3 regions of the Plantibacter sp. MDV22-iso1 genome follow, and region 3 is predicted to be linked to each of the others. Evidence: predicted binding sites of a transcription regulator. Region 3 holds the regulator's gene; each other region holds the start of a gene.
The links. Region 3 encodes HrcA, which represses chaperone genes, less so after heat shock. Its sites were predicted from a motif close to TTNGCACTCGNNNNNNNCGAGTGCNAA; they were not measured.

Region 1: a site for HrcA is predicted at 2,856-2,882, ahead of groL (chaperonin GroEL). Genes of this name have one in related genera too.
Region 2: a site for HrcA is predicted at 2,071-2,097, ahead of groES (co-chaperone GroES). Genes of this name have one in related genera too.

What each region holds. Positions count from the first base shown of each region.
Region 1 is NZ_JBZVDY010000001.1:681,183-687,862, forward strand. Features, by position in the region: gene AC4PMY_RS03250 (hypothetical protein) at 1-509, opposite strand, end outside; gene groL (chaperonin GroEL) at 1,199-2,818, opposite strand; gene AC4PMY_RS03260 (cold-shock protein) at 3,023-3,226, opposite strand; gene AC4PMY_RS03265 (LytR C-terminal domain-containing protein) at 3,512-4,084, opposite strand; gene AC4PMY_RS03270 (DUF3263 domain-containing protein) at 4,106-4,408, opposite strand; gene msrB (peptide-methionine (R)-S-oxide reductase MsrB) at 4,631-5,050, shown strand; gene AC4PMY_RS03280 (nitroreductase family protein) at 5,047-5,595, shown strand; gene AC4PMY_RS03285 (DMT family transporter) at 5,637-6,593, opposite strand.
Region 2 is NZ_JBZVDY010000001.1:838,106-846,114, forward strand. Features, by position in the region: gene AC4PMY_RS04045 (ABC transporter substrate-binding protein) at 1-376, opposite strand, end outside; gene rarD (EamA family transporter RarD) at 564-1,502, opposite strand; gene groES (co-chaperone GroES) at 1,698-1,994, opposite strand; gene AC4PMY_RS04060 (class I SAM-dependent methyltransferase) at 2,153-3,358, shown strand; gene AC4PMY_RS04065 (DUF4190 domain-containing protein) at 3,398-4,084, opposite strand; gene tsaD (tRNA (adenosine(37)-N6)-threonylcarbamoyltransferase complex transferase subunit TsaD) at 4,179-5,237, opposite strand; gene rimI (ribosomal protein S18-alanine N-acetyltransferase) at 5,234-5,770, opposite strand; gene tsaB (tRNA (adenosine(37)-N6)-threonylcarbamoyltransferase complex dimerization subunit type 1 TsaB) at 5,767-6,396, opposite strand; gene tsaE (tRNA (adenosine(37)-N6)-threonylcarbamoyltransferase complex ATPase subunit type 1 TsaE) at 6,407-6,907, opposite strand; gene alr (alanine racemase) at 6,904-8,009, opposite strand, start outside.
Region 3 is NZ_JBZVDY010000001.1:108,356-116,364, reverse strand. Features, by position in the region: gene lepA (translation elongation factor 4) at 1-1,417, shown strand, start outside; gene AC4PMY_RS00525 (DUF1990 domain-containing protein) at 1,414-2,058, shown strand; gene hemW (radical SAM family heme chaperone HemW) at 2,069-3,295, shown strand; gene AC4PMY_RS00515 (DUF4870 domain-containing protein) at 3,365-3,922, opposite strand; gene hrcA (heat-inducible transcriptional repressor HrcA) at 4,139-5,161, shown strand; gene dnaJ (molecular chaperone DnaJ) at 5,216-6,337, shown strand; gene AC4PMY_RS00500 (16S rRNA (uracil(1498)-N(3))-methyltransferase) at 6,339-7,076, shown strand; gene AC4PMY_RS00495 (HIT domain-containing protein) at 7,127-7,480, shown strand; gene AC4PMY_RS00490 (PhoH family protein) at 7,557-8,009, shown strand, end outside.

The DNA of each region.
Region 1 (6,680 bases), 570 kb from region 3:
AAGATCTCCGTCCGGCACTGCAGGAAGGCGTCGCGCGATCCCAAGCCGTCGAGCGCCAGGAAGCTGATGTCCGCACCGTCCTTCATCCGCGTCTCGACCAACTGCTCATAGGCCCACTGTCCACGGGGCAGGGCGGTGAGCAATCCGCGAGCCGAATCGCTGTCAGGGAGCCCGAAGATACAGTCCGGGACGCCCAAATCGTCGGCGGCCCCTCGACTGGCCGAACCGCCCTTCTTCGGCGCCGACGTGTACACCAGTTGCTGGCCGAGGAGGTCACTCATCGTCGCCTCGGGCACGAAGCCCTCGCACTCGGTCGGCAGGACAGCTGGCCCGGCCGTCGTGTCGCCCCAGTCGAAACGTGGCGCACTCGCCGTCGGCTCCAATGCGGTCCTGATCGATTCGACGAACGGCATGACCGCGTTCAGCGCCGCTTTGTCGGACTCGGCGACATTGTCGGCCGGGCCGTCGATGAGGACCTCCACCCAGCTGTCGCCGACGAGGAACTGCATACTGCACACATCGAGCACACGTCCGTCACCGGTGAAGCAGGAGAGCGGCGTGGAGTTCTCCCAGGGGCCGGGCTCGCCCGACGTCCAACCTTCGAAGAACGGCTGCCAGCGGGCCGACGCCTGAGGGAGCACCAGCACCTGCGCCCAGCGCTCGGTCCCGAGCGGAGAGCCTCCCTGCAGCCGACTGCGGGGCTCCCCGTTCCCCCAGCTGCACTGCAGTCCTCCGAGCGCCACGGGCGCCGTATTGATCGGTGTCGCGTTGACGTCATCCGTGAACGGGGCCTCGAGCACGACGGAGGGCGCGAGTGCCGAGCTGACGATGTCGGCTGGGACGAGGTCCTTGCATCCGAGTCCGTACGAGCTGACCGGGGTGGTGGGCCCAGGGGCGGTGGTCGGTGTCGCGGACGGCACCGGTGTGGACGTCTCCGTCGGCTTCGGTTCGGCCGGCGTGCACGCGCTCAGCCCCAGAATCACTACGGCGGCGATCGCCGCTCCCCCGATGCGTCTCATAGCTCGATCATAGGAAATGCCACACGCGTCGATATGCCGTTCCGATCACGTCTCTACAACGACTGACGGGCCCATGCGGGAACGGGCATACAGGTCGAGGGTCCTCCCCGATGCGGCATGGCGAAACGACGCAGGGCGCCTCCCGAAGGAGACGCCCTGCGCAGGTGTTGCTGTCGGACTTAGAAGTCCATGCCACCGGTCGGGTCGCCGGCCGGAGCCGGGTTCTTCTCCGGCTTGTCGGCGACGACGGCCTCGGTGGTGAGGAACAGGCCGGCGATCGACGCTGCGTTGAGCAGCGCGGAGCGCGTGACCTTCACCGGGTCGTTGATGCCGGCAGCGAGCATGTCGACGTACTCACCGGTCGCGGCGTTGAGGCCGTGTCCGACGGGCAGGTTGCGGACCTTGTCGGCGACGACGCCCGGCTCGAGGCCTGCGTTGAGCGCGATCTGCTTGAGCGGAGCGTCGATGGCGACCTTGACGATGTTCGCACCGGTCGCCTCGTCACCGACGAGCTCGAGCTTCTCGAACGCGGTCTTGCCGGCCTGGATCAGGGCGACGCCACCACCGGCGACGATGCCCTCTTCGACGGCGGCCTTCGCGTTGCGAACGGCGTCCTCGATGCGGTGCTTGCGCTCCTTGAGCTCGACCTCGGTCGCTGCACCGGCCTTGATGACCGCCACACCGCCCGCGAGCTTGGCGAGACGCTCCTGGAGCTTCTCGCGGTCGTAGTCGCTGTCGGTGTTGTCGATCTCCTTGCGGATCTGCGAGACACGACCGGCGATGGCGTCGGCGTCGCCGGCACCCTCGACGATGGTGGTCTCATCCTTGGTGATGACGACCTTGCGGGCACGGCCGAGCAGGTCGAGGGTGACGGTCTCGAGCTTGAGGCCGACCTCCTCGGAGATGACCTGGCCACCGGTGAGGATGGCGATGTCCTGCAGCTGAGCCTTGCGGCGGTCGCCGAAGCCCGGAGCCTTGACGGCGACGGACTTGAAGATGCCACGGATCTTGTTGACGACGAGCGTCGCGAGAGCTTCGCCGTCGACGTCCTCAGCGATGATGAGGAGCTGCTTGCCCGACTGGATGACCTGGTCGACGATCGGCAGGAGGTCCTTGATCGCGGAGATCTTCTGGTTGGCGATGAGGATGTAGGGGTCCTCGAACACCGCTTCCTGGCGGTCGGGGTCGGTCACGAAGTACTGCGACAGGTAGCCCTTGTCGAAGCGCATGCCCTCGGTGAGCTCGAGCTCGGTGCCGAAGGTGTTCGACTCCTCGACGGTGACGACGCCCTCCTTGCCGACCTTGTCGATCGCCTCGGCGATGATCTCGCCGATGGTGGTGTCGCCAGCGGAGATGGAAGCGGTCGCAGCGATCTCCTCCTTGGTCTCCACCTCCTTGGCGTTGGCGATGAGCTCGACCGTGACGGCCTCGACGGCCTTCTCGATGCCGCGCTTGAGGCTGATGGGGTCGGCGCCTGCGGCGACGTTGCGGAGGCCCTCGCGAACGAGCGCCTGTGCCAGCACGGTCGCCGTGGTGGTGCCGTCGCCGGCGACGTCGTCGGTCTTCTTGGCGACCTCCTTGACGAGCTCCGCGCCGATCTTCTCGTACGGGTCGTCGAGTTCGATCTCCTTGGCGATGGACACGCCGTCGTTGGTGATCGTGGGGGCGCCCCACTTCTTCTCGAGGACAACGTTGCGACCGCGCGGCCCAAGGGTGACCTTGACCGTGTCAGCAAGAATGTTCAGTCCACGCTCGAGGCCGCGACGGGCCTCCTCGTCGAAAGCAATGATCTTAGCCATGTGTGTTTTTCGTCCCTCCCGGACGTCATGAACGTTGTTAGCACTCAATGAGTACGAGTGCTAAGTCGATTCTGGCACTCAGGGGGTGGGAGTGCAAGTGAGCACCGGAGCCCTGAGCGAACTCCCGGGATCCGCCCCGGAACGACGAACGACGCCGCCCACCGGAGTGGACGGCGTCGCAGGAATCGCGTGCCTGATCAGCGGCTACGCCAGGCGCACACCTTCGGCCTGGGGCCCCTTTGCTCCCGTGCCGACCTCGAAGACGACCGCCTGGCCCTCTTCCAGGGACTTGTAGCCGCTCATGTCGATCGCCGAGTAGTGGACGAAGACATCCTGTCCGCCGCCGTCGACCGTGATGAAGCCGAAGCCCTTCTCAGCGTTGAACCACTTGACGGTTCCGTTCGCCATTTCATACTCCCATTGCTGCGTGCTCTCGGCGCCCGACTGTTGCCGGACCCGGACCTGCCATCCGGGATCGGGATCCCGGCGGCCACCCTGCGCCGAAGCGGACCCGGGGGCGAGTCGAGACGGGACGGGATGAGCGGCCAATTCCAGATACTAATCCGGGGCGCCGCGCGGATTCACCCCGAAATCGGCAAACGGGGCGGAGTGATACGACAACTCAACATGGAGGAAACACTCCGGAAACACGGCGAGCCGGCGACCTGACCGATCGACCTGCTCCAGCCGCGCTCAGGCTGCCGGCTGGTAGTCCGCGCCGACCACGACGACGATGCGGAGGACCGGCGCCTCGCCCTCCTCGACGGGGATCGCGTACGTGTCCGTGATCTGGATCGGAATACCGCCGAGTGCGTTCGCGATGGCGCGGGCGACGCCCTCCTGCGACGGATCCTGGTAGTAGACGCCGCTCGCCGTGACGTCCTCGGTGCTGGCGTCGCTCGTCGGGATCTGCTGCGTGAAGCCGGCGGCCGTGATCGCCGCCGCCGCCGATGCGGCGAGGCCGGCAGTGGGTGTGCCGTTCAGGACGAGGATGCTGGCCGCGGGGTCGACGACGGGGGCCGCCTCGGTCGGGGTGGGGGTCGGCGTGGGCGTGGCGCTCGGGCTCTGCGAGCCGCCGAAGAAGTCGATCCGGTCGTTCAGTCCGAACAGGGCGAAGGTGCCGATCCCCACAAGGACGAGCGTTGCGACGACGGCGACGAGGAAGGCGATCCAGCCGCGTCCCTTGGGCGCAGGGGCACGGTGTGCGCCGACGCGCTTGAGGTCGGGGACCTCGTCGAAGCGGTCGGGCGGGAAGGATTCAGCCATGGTGTGGTCTCCGGGAGCTGCTCAGCCGTCGGTGCGGGGAGCCGAGGCTCCTCGCGCCGAGAGTCGGGCGTCGCGGGTGCGCTGCAGCCGCTTGATCAGCATGGGGTCGTGGGCGAGGGCGGACGGCGAGTCGATGAGCGCGCCGAGCAGTTGATAGTACCGGGCCGGGGACAGGGCGAAGCGGTCGCGGATGGCGGCCTCCTTGGCCCCGACGTGCTGCACCCAGTGGGACTCGAACTCGAGGATCTCGAGCTCGCGCGGCTCGAGGCCGCCCGTCGGCGTCGACGCCTCGTCATCGGCAGGCGTGCGCGACGCTGACTGCATGCTCGTCTCCTGCCGATCGGTGCCGATGCGGCGACCTGGAGTCGTGCTCCGGTCCGCCGTGCTCCAAGTCTATTCAGCCGATGGCCGCCGGGCCGCATCCACCCCGGCGAGGGCCGACGTTCACCGGGAAGGATCAGGCTCGGTGCAGTGTTATGGAATACGTCGGGAGCCGCATGCACGAGGCGGCCCCGCACGTAGGATGACCGAGACGAATGGAGCAGCATGACGTACGACGTGTCGAAGACCGATGAGCAGTGGCGCGAGGAACTCACGCCGGAGCAGTATCAGGTCCTCCGCGGAGCGGCGACCGAACGGGCCTGGACCGGTGAGCTCCTCGACGAGTCACGCGCGGGCCTCTACACCTGTGCCGCCTGCAACGCCGAGCTCTTCAAGAGCGGTACCAAGTTCGATTCCGGCTGCGGATGGCCGAGCTTCTACGAGTCCGTGAACCCCGAGGCGGTGCAACTCATCGAGGACCGTTCCCTCGGGATGGTGCGCACCGAGGTCCGCTGCGCCAACTGCGGCTCGCACCTCGGTCACGTGTTCGACGACGGCTTCGGGACGCCCACCGGTGACCGCTACTGCATGAACTCGATCGCGCTCAACTTCGCCGCGGCCGACACCGCCGAGCCGACGGAGTGACCGAACCGATCGAGCGCCCGGTGCTGGCCGCCGTCGCCGGGCGCCGTTCGTGGTCGAAGGTCACCGACGTCGCTCCGAGTGACGCGGAACTCCTCGAGGTCCTCGGGGCGGCCGGTCGAGTGGCCGACCACAGCGCCCTGCGTCCGTGGCGGGTCATCACCCTCCGGGGCGACGACCGGGTGAAGCTCGGTCGGGCGCTCGCGAAGGCGGAGGGCGACTCGAAGCCCTCGACGAAGCCGCTCCGCGCGCCCCTGCTGCTCGCGGTCGTCGTGAGTGTGAAGAAGTCGAAGGTGCCCGCCTGGGAGCAGGAGGCGGTCGCGGCAGGAGTGGCCCACATGGTCAGCCTCCTGCTCGACGACGCCGGTTGGGGCGTGTTCTGGCGCACCGGCGGCGCGACCCGGGCCAAGGCGGTCCGGAAGGCGCACGGTCTGAAGAAGGGCGAGGAGCTCCTGGGTTGGCTGTACGTCGGAGGGAAGCCCGGCAATGCCCGCACGGGGCGTCGCAAGACGATCAACGCGAAGGCGCACCTCAGCTCCATGCCCTGAGGACGGAGTCGCTCACGACATCCGACCGATGACGGCTCGACTCAGTCGGCGGACGACGATGCCGCGGGACGACGCCTGAACCGCGCCGATGCGATCGCCACGGCGGCGAACGCGAGGAGCGTCCCGATGACGGTCGCGACATGCACGCCGCCGTCGTCGGTGGGCAGGAGTACGTCCAAAGCGAGCGCGCTCAGGGTCTGACCCGCCACCGTGCCGAGCCCGAGGATGAGCACGCCCGTGTGCTGGACGAGGAACGCGGCCACGGCGATGAACACGCATCCGATCGGGCCGCCGAGGTAGAGCCACCACTCCCCCGGGAGCGGACCGGGCGGCGCGACGATGATCGCGTGCAGCACTGCGGCGACGACCAGCACGACCGTCCCGACGATGAAGTTGATGAACGTCGCGGCGAGCGTGCTCTGCGCCCGCATCTTGACTCGACCGTTGACCGCCTGCTGCCAGCCGATCCCGATCCCGGCGAGCAGCGGCAGGATGAGGAGTCCGAGCGGGATGCTCCCCCCGAGCTCGCCCGAGACGGCGACGCCGACCGCGACGAGGGCGACGACCGCCCCGAGGACGCGCTGGACGCTCAACCCGACGACGCCTCCCGGGCCGAACCCGATCCGGTCGAGTACCAGCCCGCTCGCGGTCTGGCCGGCGACGACCGCGACCGTGAACAGGGCGACGCCGAGCGCGGCGGCGGTGAGCCCCTGCGACAGCACGAGGAAGGCGCCGGCGCAGCCGCCGAGCACCGTCCACCAGGGCATCTCCCGGCGTCGGACGGCACCGATCACCGTGGCGAGCCCGCGACGGCCGGTGCGGGAGACGGCGAGTCCGACCGTGAGGATGATCAAGCCGCCCCCGAAGGAGATCGCGGCGGCGGTGAACCCGTCACCGAGACGCGCACCGAGCTCGCCGTTCAACCGGGCCTGCACCGCGATGAAGGCGCCACTGACGACGGCGATGAGGAGCGCGAGCGGTGCTGGGAAACGGGTCACGGGAGGGTTCCTTCCAATGAGGAACCGCCCACTCAGCAGGCTGAGCGGGCGGTTCTCGGCTGGAGCCGACGACGGGACTTGAACCCG
Region 2 (8,009 bases), 730 kb from region 3:
CGATGATGGCGGTGACGCCCTCTGAGAGCAGACGGGGGACCTCGGTCGCGTACGCCTTGTTGTCGGAGTCACCCGAGTCGCCGAGCGTCAGGTCGATCTTGATGCCGAGGTCGGCGTCGTTGACCTCCTTGACCGCGAGACCGACACCGGCCTCCTCGGGCGGGCCGAGGAACGCGAGGTTACCGGTCTGCGGCAACGCCGTGCCGAGCTTCAGGGTCAGGTCGCCAGCAGGCTTGCTGCTGCTGCCGCTGTCGCCGCTACCACTCGAGGCGCAACCGCTCAGGACCAGCGCGCTGGCTCCGATCAGTGCGATACCACCGAGAACGATGGAACGTGGGCGGGAGCGAGCGGCCGTGGCCTTCGAAAAGACGCTCATGGTACTCCTTGCTTGTCAGAAGAGTGGCAGCTCCAGGGGCTGCCGTTGAGTCAAGTTATCCGCTGCACGTGCGCTGGACAATGTCGTTGACGTTACAAGCGTGTAACACGACCAAATCGTTACCTCAGGAGGGGCTGTTTCGCGCTTTTCCTGCAGTGGTCGCGCGATCAGCGCTGGAATCCGCTGTTCAGACCCTCGTCGAGCGGCGTCGTTCGGCCCCGACGACCCGACGACCCCGGGTGGAGGCGACGAGCATGTCGACGGTGAGGATCGCGAGCGCCAGCCACACGAGACCGAAGCCCAACCAGCGCTCCGGCGGCATCGCCTCGTGCAGGACCGCGACACCGACGACGAATTGGATGATCGGTGCGAAGTACTGGATGAAACCCATCCAGGTGAGCGGGAGGCGGCGGGCCGCCGCCGCGAACAGCAGGAGCGGGACGGCGGTGATGACGCCGGCGCCGACGAGGAGCAGGGCGTGCCCGACGCCCGCGGTGCCGATGGTCAGCCCACCGGTCACGCCGACCGCGATGAGCTGGGCGATCGCGACCGGCATCAGCCACACGGTCTCGAGCGTCAACCCGGACACCGCGTCGACCGAGCCGCCCACGAGCTTCTTGATGTAGCCGTAGAGGCCGAATGAGAAGGCCAGGATCAGGGCGATCCAGGGGACGCTGCCGTGTCCGATCGCGAGGACCAGGACCGCGATCACACTCACGACCACCGCGACCCACTGGGCTGGACGCAACCGCTCGCGGAGGAAGAAGACGCCGAGGAAGACGGTCACGATCGGGTTGATGAAGTAGCCGAGCGACGCCTCGACCACTTGGCCGTTGAGCGCGCCGTAGACGTAGGTCTGCCAGTTGACGTAGATGAGCGCTCCGGCGAGGCCCATCGTCAGGACGATGCGGCGCTGGCGGAGGATGCCGAACAGCCGGCGCCAGGAACGGGTCGCCAGGATGAGGACGGCGCAGAAGACGAGGGAGAAGAGGATCCGCCACGCCACGACCTCGAAGGCGCCGGCCGGTGCGAGGGCGATGAAGTAGAGCGGGAGCGCTCCCCAGAGGCAGTAGGCGGCGACCGCCGAGAGCAGTCCGGACCGGCTCCCCTGCTGGGGCACGGCCACACTCGCACGTCGATCCCCTCCCCCGTCAACGGTGACGGAGTGGATGTCGACGTCGGCTGGATCGCTGGGGTTCTGCACTGGTCCAGGCTAGACCCGCGACTCCCCGCGACACCCTCCGGAAACGGACACAGCCCGAATGGCGAATGCCATTCGGGCTGTTGAGCGGCCTGAGCCGCCGGATCCGTGCGCTGGTGACTAGCGGACGACGACTGCGAGGACGTCGCGCGCGGACAGGACCAGGTAGTCCTCACCGGCGTACTTGACCTCGGTGCCACCGTACTTGGAGTAGATCACCTTGTCGCCGACGGCGACGTCGAGCGGGACGCGGTTGCCGTTGTCGTCGATGCGACCGGGTCCGACCGCCACGACCTCGCCCTCCTGGGGCTTCTCCTTGGCGGTGTCGGGGATGACCAGACCGGAAGCGGTGGTCTGCTCTGCCTCGACCTGCTTGATGACGATGCGATCCTCGAGCGGCTTGATGGAGACCGACACGGTTGACCTCTTTCTTGAAACGAAGACGTGGTTAGCACTCACACTGCGAGAGTGCTGATTCCAGTGTAGGCATCTTCTGGCACTCATGCAATGCGAGTGCCAATCAGCGGCTGCTACCGTTGCCGGATGCATCCAGCTCCGCCCGAGGCCCACTGACCATGGACCGTTCGGAACTCGTCGAGCTCCTCACGGCCGACGGCCTCAGGCTCCTCGACTCCCTGCCGCCCTACCCGACGAAGGACGAGGCCGTCCGCCTGGTCGGGCGCCTGCGCAAGGAGGGCCACTCCCCCGAGCTGGTCGCGGCGGTCCTCACGCAGTCGCGGCTCAGGCAGAAGGCCGTCGGCAAGTTCGGTCCGTTCGCCGGCCGCATGCTGTTCACCGAGGCAGGCCTCGAACAGGCCACGCGCCTTCCCGTCGCCGCGCTGCACGCCGGACGTTTCGCCCGGGCCGGCCTCACGCGGGTCGCCGACCTCGGCAGCGGCATCGGCGCCGACTCGATGGCCATGGCCTCGCTCGACCTGGAGGTCACGGCGGTCGACATCGACGAGGTCACCGCGGCCATCGCCAGCTACAACCTCGCCCCGTTCCCCACGGCGACCGTGCGGAACGCCGCCGCCGAGGACGTCTCGCTCGACGACTTCGACGCGGTCTGGTTCGATCCCGCGCGGCGCACCGCAGGACACGCCGACACCGCGCGACTGTCGAGTGCCGCCGACTACACCCCGTCCCTCGACCTGGTCTTCGGTGCGGCGACCAGCCTCCCCACAGGCGTCAAGCTCGGGCCCGGATTCGACCGCTCACTCATCCCCGACGACGCCGAGGCGCAGTGGGTGTCGGTCGACGGACAGCTCGTCGAGATGGCGCTCTGGTTCGGCCCGCTGGCCCGTCCGGACGTCCGACGGTCCGCGCTACTCCTCGCGGACGGCGTCCACCACGAGTTGCACGCCGAGGCCGACGCCGACGACGTCCCCGTGCGGGAACTCGGCGACTACGTGCACGAACCCGACGGGTCGGTGATCCGGGCCCGACTCATCGGCGACCTCGCCGTCCGCTTGGAGGCCGGCATGCTCGGCCAGGGCATCGCCTACCTGACCTCCGACACGGCGACGACCTCGCCGTTCGCCACGACCTTCCGGGTGCTCGAGCGGCTACCGATGGACGAGAAGGTCCTCAAGCGCACGATGCGGGATCGCGGGATCGGCGTCCTCGAGATCAAGAAGCGCGGCGTCGACGTCGACCCTGCGGCGTTCCGGAAGCGCATGGCGCTCAAGGGAGACGGCTCGGCCACGATCATCCTCACGAGGATCGCGGGCAAACACAGTGCGCTGCTCGTCGAACGGGTGACACCGGCCGCTGACGCCTGACCCGACGGTGTCCGCCGGACCGCAGCGTCCCGAGGAGGATCAGGTCGAGACGTACCCGATGATCACGACGACGCTGTAGGCGAGCCAGCCGACGGAGCAGGCGAGACCGACGAACCCGGTCACGAGGCCGGTGAGGGCGCGGCCTCGGCCCTGCGGCTCGCGACGCCTGGCCCCGAATCCGAGGACGATGGCCGCGATCGACAGGGGGAAGCCCCAACCGACGAAGACCGACACGACGAGCCCGACGAGACCGGTGATGAGCGACCAGGTGCTCCGTGAGGTCCCGGTCGACGCGGCAGTGGTCTGCGTCTGCGACTGCTGGTACGCGGCGTAGCCGCCCTGGCTCGGTGCCTGGTAGACCGCCGTCGGCACCGTCTGGAGATAGGTCGCGTGATCGCCCTGCCAACCCGCCGGTGGAGGGGAGGCCTGGCCCTGGGGCTGGTACGGCTGCTGAGGTTGGTAGGGCTGCTGCTGGCCCTGGGGCTGGTACGGCTGCTGGGGCGCGTACGGCTGCTGCTGGCCCTGCGGCGCGACAGCCTGCTGGGAGGGCTGCGGCGGCTGGTACGGCGACCAGGGCTGCTGGGCCTGCGGCTGGTGAGGAGGCTGCTGCCCCCACTGCTGCTGCGGCTGCCCGATGGGCTGCTCGGCCTGCGGCGGGCGCGACTGCCCGTCCACTGCACCGTCCTGGTGCTGAGGTCGTCCGTCGGGGTGCTCGTGCTGATCCATCGCCGCTCCTTCGATCCGTGACCGGGTACCGGCCAATCCTATGCGCCGACGTCCGCGCACCCGGTCGACGGCCGGGAGACGGCTGGTCGAGCGGTCAGTACACGTGGATCTCGGTGACCGGCAGGGTCGAGTCGGCGCCGAAGTCGAGCGAGGACGGCTCGTGCCCGGCGGAGATGAGCTGCGCGGCGAGTGCGGCGATCATCGCACCGTTGTCGGTGCAGAGTTGCAACGGCGGGATGCGGAGTTCGATCCCGGCCGAGGTGGTGCGTTCGGCGGCCACCTCGCGGAGCCGCGCGTTCGCGATGACGCCGCCCCCCAGCAGCAGGCGGGGCACGCCGAGCTCGGTGCACGCTCTGACCGCCTTCGAGACGAGCACGTCGACGACGGCCTCGCGGAAACTGGCGGCGACGTCCGCGACGGGGACCGGCTCCCCCGCGTCCTGCTTCGCCTCGACCCAGCGTGCCACGGCCGTCTTCAGGCCGGAGAAGGAGAAGTCGTAGCGATGCCGCTCCATGTCCTTCGGCAGGCTGAGTCCGCGGGGGAAGCGGATCGCCTTCGGGTCGCCGCCGACGGCCGCACGGTCGATCTGCGGCCCGCCCGGGTAGGGCAGGCCCAGAATGCGCGCGACCTTGTCGAAGGCCTCGCCCGCCGCGTCGTCGATGGTCTCGCCGAGCAGTTCGACGTCCGACACGAGGTCCCGCACGAGGAGCAGCGAGGTGTGCCCGCCGGACACGAGCAGGGCGATCGTCGGGTACTCGATCGCCCCGTCTTCGGAGTCGAGGACGTCCGCGCCGACGTGACCGACGAGGTGGTTCACGGCGTACAGCGGTTTGCCGAGGGACACGGCGAGCGCCTTCGCTGCGCCGACGCCGACCATGAGTGCGCCGGACAGGCCGGGGCCACTCGTCACCGCGACCGCGTCGAGGTCGGCCAGGGCGATGCCGGCCTCGGCGAGCGCCGCCGTGAGCGTGGGCTCGAGGGCCTCGAGGTGGGCGCGAGCGGCGACCTCCGGGACGACGCCGCCGTACCGCGCGTGCTCGTCCATGCTCGAGGCGATGGTGTTCGCCAGCAGGTGGTGTCCGCGGACGATGCCGATCCCGGTCTCGTCGCAGCTCGTCTCGATGCCGAGGACGAGCGGTTCTGCTCGGTTCACGCGATGCTCCCGGGGTGCTGGTCGGTCTGGTCGAGCGGGGACTGGCCGTGGGCGGGCATGGGCGGCCTCGGCTGGACCGTGAGTCGCATGACGATGGCGTCGACGTCGTCCGGCTGGTAGTAGCCGGGGCGGATGCCGAGTTCCTCGAAGCCGAGACTCCGGTACAGCGTGATCGCAACGGGGTTGTCGGCCCTGACCTCGAGGAAGACCTGGGTGACGTCCTGCTGCCTGGCCTGCTCGATGAGCGCCTGCATGAGGAGTCGTCCGAGTCCGCGTCCTCTGGCGTGCCCGGCGACGGCGATGGTCTGGATGTCGGCGTCGTCGGACCGGGACGGTGCGAAGAGTCCGCCGTAGCCGGCGAGTGTCGCGCCGTCGGCGTCGACCTCCGTCGCGACGAGGTAGTACCCGTGCGGCGACGACAGTTCGGCGCGCATCATGTCCGCCGACCAGGCGTCGTTCACGAAGACGGTGTGCTCGAGCTCCATGATCGCGTCGAGGTCGGTGACACCCGCGCGGCGCAGCGACCAGCTCACGCCGTCACCCGCTTGGCGCCCGCGGACATCGTGACGTCGGGCGAGCGGAGGTACAACGGCTCCTCCCCCGCGAATCCGCCATCGGTGGCGAGGAGTGCGGCGGCGACCTGCCCCAACGCCCCGGCCGGGACGACGAGCGCGTCGAGGCGCACGGATTCGGTGGTCGGGAGGTCGTCGGGTTTCGCGAGGGCCGGCCCCTGGACGCGGACCGGGAGGGCGGCTGCGTCGAGTCCGGCGTAGCTCGTCCAGTAGCGTTCGCGACGGCGGGCGTCGGTGACCACGAGGAGCGTCGCATCGGGTGCGGCGTAACCGGAACGGTAGGCGTCGAGCGCGATCGCATCGTGGCTCACCACGGGGTGCACCGGGAGGCCTGCGCCGATCCCGAAGCTGCGGGCCGCGGCGATCCCGATCCGGAGTCCGGTGAACGGCCCAGGGCCCATGCCCGCGACCAGCCCGGTGAGCGCGGCGACCTCGATCCCGGCGTCGTCGAGGCATCCGGCGATGAGCGTCCCGATGACTTCGGCATGCCGCATCGGGTCGTCGGAGGACCGTTCGGCCAACACCTCGCCACCCAGGGTGACGACGGCGACGCTCGAACCCGCGGATGTATCGATCGCCAACAGCACGTCGTCCAGCCTACCCGGCGTCGATGGCGGGGTGCCGCGAGAGCGTGAGGGTCCGGCGCTCGATCGGCTCCTCGCCGGCATCGTCCGTCGCGGGTTCGTCGCCGGCTCCGGTCGGACGCTCGATGACGAGCTCGAACCAGGTGGGGACCACGCCGTCGAGCAATCCGGCCCCCCACTCGACGACGACGACGGATCGGGCGAAGTCGATGTCGAGGTCGTCGAGTTCGAGAGCCGAGCCGAGCCGGTAGGCGTCCACGTGGACGAGCGGCGGACCACCGACGAGGCTCGGGTGCGTCCTGGCGAGCACGAAGGTGGGGCTGGTGACGGGGCCGCGGACCCCGAGGCCCTCGCCGATGCCTCGCGTGAGCGTCGTCTTGCCCGCTCCGAGCGGCCCGGTCAGGACCAGGAGCTGCCCTGCACGCAGTTCCATGCCGAGGCGGACGCCGTACGCGTGCATCTCCTCGGGCGTCGCCACCTCGACGGCGCCCGGTGCGAGGACGTGATCGGTCATGACCGCTCCCTGGTCGTCCGGACCACGCGCGGTCCGATCCGGGTGACGAGTTCGTAGTTGATGGTGCCGGCGGCCTCCGCCCACTCCTCGACGCGGGGTGCGCCGGACGCCGGGTCGCCGAAGAGCACGGCGTCGTCGCCCACGGCGACCGCGTCGTCGCCGACGTCGACGACGAACTGGTCCATCGCGATCCGCCCGCACACCCGGTAGCGGCGTCCGTTGATGACGACCGGACCGGCGTTCGAGGCGCTCCGCGGCACACCGTCGGCGTATCCGAGCGGGATGAGGGCGAGCGTCGTCGCCGTGCTGGTCCGGTAGCTGTAGTCGTAGGACACCCCGGCGCCCGGTTCGACCCGACGCACGGCGGCGACCGTCGCCCGGAGGGTCATGACGGGCCTGAGGCCGAAGGCGTCGGCCGAGCGGTCGGCGTCCTCGGTGGGTTCGAAGGGCGAGAGGCCGTACACCGCGAGTCCGAGGCGGACGGCGTCGAAGCGGAGGGAGGGCTCGCCGAGCGCTGCCGCCGATGCGGCGAGGTGCAGACTCCGTGGCGCGAGACCGGCCTCCGTGGCGAGGGCGACACCGCGTTCGAACCGGACAGCGGCGGCCCGGTCGTCGGCGGTGGAGGTGTTGGAGACGTGCGAGAACAGCCCGTCGACCCGGACGAGCCCCGCAGCCTCAGCGGCTGAGGCGGCTCGGAAGAGCTCCGGCCAGTCGGCTTCGGCCGCACCGTTCCGGCTGAGTCCGGTCTCCAGTTTGAACTGGACGACCGGCACGACGGACGGCCGATCCCGAGCGGCCTCGATCACGCGCTCGAGCTGCGCCACCGACGACAGACCGAGGTCGATCCCGGCATCGAGTGCGGCGCCGAACGCAACCTGCGGGCCGTGCAGCCAGGCGAGGATCGGTGCCGTGATCCCGGCGGCACGCAGCGCGACGCCCTCCATGATGTCGGCGACTCCCAGGCGATCGGCCCCGGCCTCGATCGCCGCGCGGGCGATCGCCTCGGCACCGTGCCCGTAGGCGTCGGCCTTGACGACGACGATGAGTTCACCGACGCCCGTCAGCTCGCGCAGGCGACGGACGTTGTGGCGCAGGGCGTCGA
Region 3 (8,009 bases):
CAAGATCGACCTCCCGGCGGCCGACCCCGACAAGTACGCGAAGGAGCTCGCGAGCCTCATCGGCGGCGAGCCCGAAGACGTCCTGCGGGTGTCCGGCAAGACCGGCATGGGTGTCGAGGACCTCCTCGACCGCGTCGTCGGACGCATCCCGAACCCCGTTGGCGACCCGGACGCACCCACGCGCGCCATGATCTTCGACTCCGTCTACGACACCTACCGTGGCGTCGTCACCTACGTCCGCATGATCGACGGCCAGCTGAGTCCGCGCGAGCGCATCCAGATGATGTCGACGCGCGCGGTGCACGACCTTCTCGAGATCGGCGTCAGCTCGCCTGAGCCGACGCCCACGAAGGGCCTCGGCGTCGGTGAGGTGGGCTACCTCATCACCGGCGTGAAGGACGTCCGGCAGTCGAAGGTCGGCGACACCGTCACGACCGCGGTGAAGCCGGCGACCGACGCCCTCCCGGGCTACACCGACCCGAAGCCGATGGTCTTCTCCGGTCTGTACCCCATCGACGGCAGCGACTACCCGATCCTGCGCGACGCGCTCGACAAGCTGAAGCTCTCCGACGCCTCGCTCAACTACGAGCCGGAGACCTCCGTCGCCCTCGGCTTCGGGTTCCGCGTCGGCTTCCTCGGCCTCCTGCACCTCGAGATCGTGACCGAGCGGTTGCAGCGCGAGTTCGACCTCGACCTCATCGCCACCGCGCCGTCGGTCACCTACGAGGTGAAGACGGAGGACAAGCAGGTCGTCACCGTCACGAACCCGAGCGAGTTCCCCTCCGGCAAGATCCTCGAGGTGTCGGAGCCGATGGTCAAGGTGGGCATCCTCGCCCCCAAGGACTACGTCGGCACCATCATGGAGCTCTGCCAGAGCCGCCGCGGCGCCCTGCTCGGCATGGAGTACCTCGGCGAGGACCGCGTCGAGCTGCGGTACACGATGCCGCTCGGTGAGATCGTGTTCGACTTCTTCGACCACCTGAAGAGCCGCACGCAGGGGTACGCGTCGCTCGACTACGAGCCCTCCGGCCAGCAGGCCGCGGATCTCGTGAAGGTCGACATCCTGCTGCAGGGCGACCAGGTCGACGCGTTCAGCGCCATCGTCCACCGCGAGAAGGCGTACGCCTACGGTGTGCTCATGACCGAGCGGCTGAAGAAGCTCATCCCGCGCCAGCAGTTCGAGGTGCCGATCCAGGCCGCCATCGGTGCGCGGATCATCGCCCGCGAGTCGGTCCGTGCCATGCGCAAGGACGTCCTGGCCAAGTGCTACGGCGGTGACATCACCCGCAAGCGCAAGCTCCTCGAGAAGCAGAAGGAGGGCAAGAAGCGGATGAAGATGGTCGGCAAGGTCGAGGTGCCTCAGGAGGCGTTCATCGCAGCGCTCTCCGGGGACGTGGAGACGAAGGACAAGAAGTGAACGCACGACGCAGTTCATTCGAGGACGAAGCGGTCGACTACGCGGCCGTCGGCGCCACCCAGCGGACCGACCTCATGCAGTACCCGCCGGAGGGCTACGTGCCGTCGGAGGACGAGTTCCGCCTCGGGAGCGGTGATGAGCGGTTCGCCCTCGCGAGCAGCGCCCTCCTCACCTGGGGACTGCACCGCTCGAGCGGCGTGGAGATCTCCGAGGTGCACCCCGGCACGGGCGTGCAGTACGGCGGCATCGCCTTCGCCGAGGACGGTACGCCGCTGGAGCCCATCGAGACGCACGAGGAGCAGCGCTTCGCCGAGGACGGCACGCCGTTCATCACCCCGGGCACGACGGTCGTCTTCGCCGGCGCCGTCGGCGGGGAACCGCTCGTCGGGCCGCATCGCGTCATCTCCGTCACCGAGGAGCCGGGTCACGTGAGCCTGGCCATCGGCACGATGGAGGGCGATCCGGAGAGCGGCGAGCAGTCCTTCACGATCGAGCAGCGCGAGGACGACTCCGTCTGGATCGTCGTGCGCTCGTTCTTCCGCCCGACGAAGGGTGCAGCGAAGCTCGTCGGCTCCAAGCGTCGTCGCAAGACCATGAACGACGCCTACCTCCGCGCACTCCTGCCGTCGCGCGGCGTCTGAGCGACGGACCGTGCCGAGCGCCCTCCCACTCGCCGATCCGGCCCCGTCCGACGGACTCCTCCCGGAGACGGCGGCCGTCGGAGCCCACGAGCGCAACTTCGGGGTCTACCTGCACGTCCCGTTCTGCCGGGTCCGATGCGGCTACTGCGACTTCAACACCTACACGGCGACCGAGCTCCGCGGCGCGAAGCAGTCTGACTACGCCGACGAGGCGGTCGCGGAACTCCGCTTCGGCAAGTCCGTCCTGGCGTCATCGACCGTCCCCGACCGACCGGTCTCGACCGTGTTCTTCGGTGGCGGCACGCCGACCCTCCTGCCTGCTGACGACCTCGTCCGGATGCTCCGTGGCGTGACGGACAACTTCGACCTCGCGCCCGGCGCCGAAGTGACGACCGAGGCGAACCCCGACTCGGTCGACGCCGCCTACCTCCGCACGCTCGCCGAAGCCGGATTCACCCGGGTCTCCTTCGGGATGCAGTCCGCGGTGCCGAGCGTGCTCGCCACCCTCGAGCGCACGCACGATCCGGCTCGGGTGCCGCTCGTCGTGCAGTGGGCTCGCGAGGCCGGCCTCGGCGTCAGCCTGGACCTCATCTACGGGACGCCGGGGGAGACCCTGGCCGACTGGCGCGTCTCACTCGAGACGGCGATCGCCTGCGCACCGGACCATGTATCGGCCTATTCGCTCATCGTCGAACCCGGGACGAAACTGGCGCGCCAGATCCGCTCGGGCGTGGTGGGGACCCCCGACGAAGACCTGCAGGCCGACATGTACGAGCTCGCCGACGACCTCCTCACCGAGGCCGGCTACGGCTGGTACGAGGTCAGCAACTGGGCGACGGACGACACGCACCGCTCCCGGCACAACCTCTCCTACTGGACCGGCGAGGACTGGTGGGGTGTGGGCCCGGGGTCGCACAGCCACGTCGGCGGGGTGCGCTGGTGGAACGTCAAGCATCCGGCGGCGTACGCCCAGCGGATCGCGGCGGGGGAGTCGCCGGCCGCCGGGCGGGAGACCCTGGACGACGAGACCCGTGAACTCGAACGCATCCTGCTGCTCACCCGCACGCGGGACGGCATCCCCATCCGGACGCTCGCCCCCGAGGCTCGCACAGCGGTCGCCGGGCTCATCGCCGAGGAACTGGTCGACGCACGCCAGGCCCTGCTCGGACGGCTGGAGCTCACGCGCCGCGGACGGCTCCTCGCCGACGCGGTCGTCCGCCGTCTGGTCGGCGACTGACGCCACCCGAGACGCAGAACAGCCCCGCCCGGCGGACCGGACGGGGCTGTTCTCAGGCGACTCGACGGATCAGGCCTTGATGAACTGGATCGTGAGCGGGTAGCTGTACAGCTCGCCCTTGTTCGCCTTGATCGCGGCGATGATGCTGAACACGATCACGACGACGTAGACGGCGATGATGATGAACAGACCCACGACGACGATCGTCAGGATCGAGCCGACCACGAGCGCGATCAGCATCGTCAGCTGGAAGTTCAGCGCGGTGAGCGTGTGCGCCTTGATGAACGGGCCACGGTCCTTGAGGACCAGGTAGCCGATCAGCGGGGGGATGAATCCGAAGAAGATCCCACCGATGTGGATGAGCGTCGACCAGAGCTTCTCGTCCGACGGGCTCATGGGCTGAGCGGCGGCGTACGGCTGCTGGTACTGCGGGGCGCCTGCGGGCGGCGGCGGGTAGGAGCCGGCAGCGGGCGGCGGCGGCGCGTAGCCACCGGCGGGCGGGGGCGGGTAGGCGCCTGCAGGCGGCTGCTGCGGAGCTGCGGGAGGGGGCGTCGCGCCGTCTCCTGCAGGCGGAACCGACCCGCCCTTCGCTGGGTCGACGGGCGGCTGAGCGTTCGGATCGGACATCTTCGCACCTTTCACGGAGAGTGATATTCAATTGGTCCAGCTGAGCGTATCGCACCAGGTGTCGCTCATCAGGGACCCACGCCTGCGGCCAACGGTATTCCTGGGGCACGGGGCCGCGCAAGGGACGGCTGCGCGGAGGCCACGATATGATTGGCAGTCAGGGTCTTCGAGTGCTGATGGTCGGCGCTCCGAGGTGGATGACGGGAGGAGATCGAGATGGTGTCGGATCGCGGTCTCGAAGTGCTCCGCGTCATCGTGCAGGACTACGTCGCCTCGCGAGAGCCCGTCGGGTCCAAGACGATCGTCGACCGCCACTCCTTCGGGGTCTCTGCAGCCACCATCCGCAACGACATGGCACAGCTCGAGGACGAAGAACTGATCGCCGCCCCGCACACCTCCTCCGGTCGGGTTCCGACCGACAAGGGCTACCGGATGTTCGTCGACCACCTCGCCGACCGCCGCCCGCTGAACAACGCCCAACGGACGGCGATCGAGACCTTCCTCGGTGCGTCCGGCGACCTCGACGAGGTCCTGCACCGCACGGTGCGGCTGCTCTCACAGCTGACGAACCAGGTCGCGCTCGTCCAGTACCCGATGTTCTCGCGGGCGCGCGTCAGGCACCTCGAGTTGGTGAGCGTCACCCCGAACCGTGTCCTCGCGGTCATCATCCTCGACAACGGCCGCGTCGAGCAGCGCCTCATCGAGACGGAGAGTCCGGTCGACGACGACCTCATCTCGCGTCTCCGCTCGTTGTGCAACGAGGCGGTCGCGGGTCGTCCACTCCTCGACGCCCACGACGCGATCGGCGACGTCCCCGCCGACATCGCCGACCTCGACCGCGCGGCGGCCGTCCGCATCGTCGACGCGGTGCGTGAGCAGCTCTCGGCGCAGCGCCAGGACCGCCTCGTCATGGCCGGCGCCGCCAACCTCGCCCGCACCGAAGACGACTTCCCCGGCAGCATCTATCCGGTCCTGGACGCCATCGAGCAGCAGGTCGTGCTGCTCCGGCTCTTCGGCGAGATGGAGTCCGAGCGCGACGGCGTGGTCGCCAGCATCGGCCGCGAGAACGCGTCGTTCGGCCTCGAGACCACAAGCGTCCTCGCCGGGAACTACCGTTCCTCTGGTGGCGAAATCGCCCGGCTCGGCGTCCTCGGCCCCACGAGAATGGACTACGCGAGCAACATGGCTGCGGTCCGCGCCGTCGCCAGGTACCTCTCGCGCATCCTCGACGCCGAGTGACGCATCCTCGTCGCGTCCCCCAACACCTTCCGCACCTCGAACGAAAGGCCCTCAGTGGCTGACTACCCCGACCACTACGCAGCACTCGGTGTCGCCAAGGAGGCGACGCCCGAAGAGATCAAGAAGGCGTACCGCCGCCTCGCTCGCGAACTGCACCCCGATGTGAACCCGGGTTCCGACGCCTCAGAGCGGTTCAAAGAGGTCACCCACGCCTACGACGTGCTGAGCGACCCCAAGCAGCGCCAGCAGTACGACCTCGGTCCGCAGGCGGGTGGGTTCGGCGGAGGTGACGCCGGGTTCGGCGGCTTCGGCGACATCTTCGACACCTTCTTCGGCGGGGGTGGCCAGCAGCGCGGACCCAAGTCCCGCCGCGCACGCGGCGAGGACGCCCTGTTGCGCGTCGAACTCGACCTCGACGAGGTCATCTTCGGCACCCACCGCGACCTCGAGGTCGACACCGCCGTGCTCTGCAGCACCTGCAACGGCTCCTGCTGCCAGCCCGGCACCTCACCGGTGACCTGCGACATCTGTCACGGCACCGGCTCCATCCAGCGGGCCGTCCGCTCGCTGCTCGGCAACGTCATGACCTCGGCGCCCTGCGGCACCTGCCGCGGCTACGGCACGATCATCGCGACCCCGTGCGTCACCTGCCAGGGTCAGGGCCGGCTCCGTGCCCGCCGCACCGTCTCGGTCGACATCCCGGCCGGTGTCGACACCGGTCTGCGTCTGCAGATGCCGGGGAGCGGCGAGGTCGGCCCGGCAGGCGGCCCGAACGGCGACCTCTACCTCGAGATGAAGGTCAAGCACCACGACGTCTTCAGCCGCGACGGCGACGACCTGTTGTGCACGCTCGAAGTCCCGATGACCGACGCCATCCTCGGCCGCCAGGTCACCGTCCACGCGCTCGACGGCGACGTCGAGGTCGAGCTGCGACCGGGCGTGCAGAGCTCGGAGGTCATCACGGTCAAGGACCGCGGCGTCACGCGCCTCCGCGGGAACAGCCGGGGTGACCTCAAGATCGGCGTCCAGGTCGTCACCCCGACGAAGCTCGACCACCGCGAACGCGAGCTGATCAAGAGCTTCGCCTCGGGACGACGCCAGGGTGCTCCGGCGCTCGCGCAGTTCCAGCAGGGCCTGTTCGCGAAGATCCGCGACCGCTTCCACGGCGTCGGTTGAGATGAGTTCGCTGTACCTCCGCGAGGACCTCGAATCGACCGGTGTCGGCGACTCGGTGACCCTCCGTGGGCCCGAGGCGAAGCACGCCGTCGCCGTGAGTCGGCTGCGGGTCGGCGAGACGACGTCGATCGGCAACGGTCGTGGCCTGATCGCGACCGGACCGGTCGTGCGCAGCGAGCAGGGCGAGTTGGAGATCCGCGTCGAATCGGTCGTGGTGCATCCGGAGAACCGTCCCGGGCTCGTCCTCGTGCAGGCGCTGGCCAAGGGCGATCGCGACGAACTCGCCATCCAGGCGGCAACCGAGCTGGGTGTCGACCGCATCGTCCCGTGGGGTGCCGAGCGCAGCATCTCCAGGTGGCAGGGCGACAAAGCGGTCAAGGGCCGTGCGCGCTGGCAGCTCATCGTGCGCGAGGCGTCGAAGCAGTCGATCCGCGCCCGGGTACCCGAGGTGGCCGAGGTCGTCGACACCCGTGGACTCGCGGCGATCGTCGCCGGCCGGACCGTCCTCGTCCTTGAACCCAGCGCGGCACTCGCGCTCTCGGAGCTCGACCCGTCGGCACTGCTCGCCGAGGAACTCGTCCTCGTCGTCGGTCCGGAGGGCGGCATCTCGCCGACGGAGCGGGAGCGGCTCGAAGCGGCCGGCGCGATCGAGGTCCGGATCGGCTCGGGCGTCCTGCGCACCTCGACGGCAGGGCCTGCGGCGATCGCCGCGCTCAACGTGCTGCTCGGTCGGTGGTGACGATCCACCAGCCCGCGCACGAGGCCGCCACGAACCTTAGACTGGTGGACATGAGTGAAGCACCGTCGGTATTCAGCCGCATCGTGTCGGGGGAGATCCCGACGACCCTCCTCGCCGAGACCGATCGGGTGATCGCCTTCGCCGACATCGCACCACAGGCGCCCGTGCACCTCCTCGTCGTCCCGAAGACCGCCGAGTACCGCGACGTCGTGGAGTTGGCCGCTGGCGACCCCTCCTTGCTCGCTGAGATGGTCGAGGTGGCGTCGTCGCTCGCGAAGGTGCACACCGGTGGCGAGTTCCGACTCGTCTTCAACACCGGCGAGTCCGCCGGGCAGACGGTCTTCCACGTGCACGCGCATGTCCTCGGCGGTTCCCTGCAGGAGGGCACCCTTGGCGGAGCCTGAGTCCTCGAACCCAGACCACCCCACCGCCGCTCGGCCGGAGGAGGTCGAGCACGTCCTCCTGGTGGACGGGCTCGCCATGGTCCGTCTCCTCGGCCCACAGGACCGACTCCTGACGACCGTCGAGCGCGAACACCCCGGTGTCTCGGTGCACGTGCGCGGCAATGAGATCACCATCACCGGCCCGGCGCCGCAGGCCGACGCCGCCAGACGACTCGTAGAGGAACTCATCACCATGGTCCGAGAAGGACACGACCCGGGGCCGGCGGAGGTCAGCACCTCCGCCCGCATGCTCGGGCAGAACGGCTCGGCCTCCCCGTCGGAGGTGCTCGGGCAGGTCATCCTCACCTCGCGTGGCAAGACGATCAAGGCGAAGACCGTCGGGCAGCGGGCGTACGTCGACGCGATCGACGAGAACACGATCGTGTTCGGCATCGGCCCGGCCGGTACCGGCAAGACGTATCTCGCGATGGCGAAGGCGGTGCAGGCGCTGCAACGCAAGGAGGTCAACCGGATCATCCTGACGCGCCCG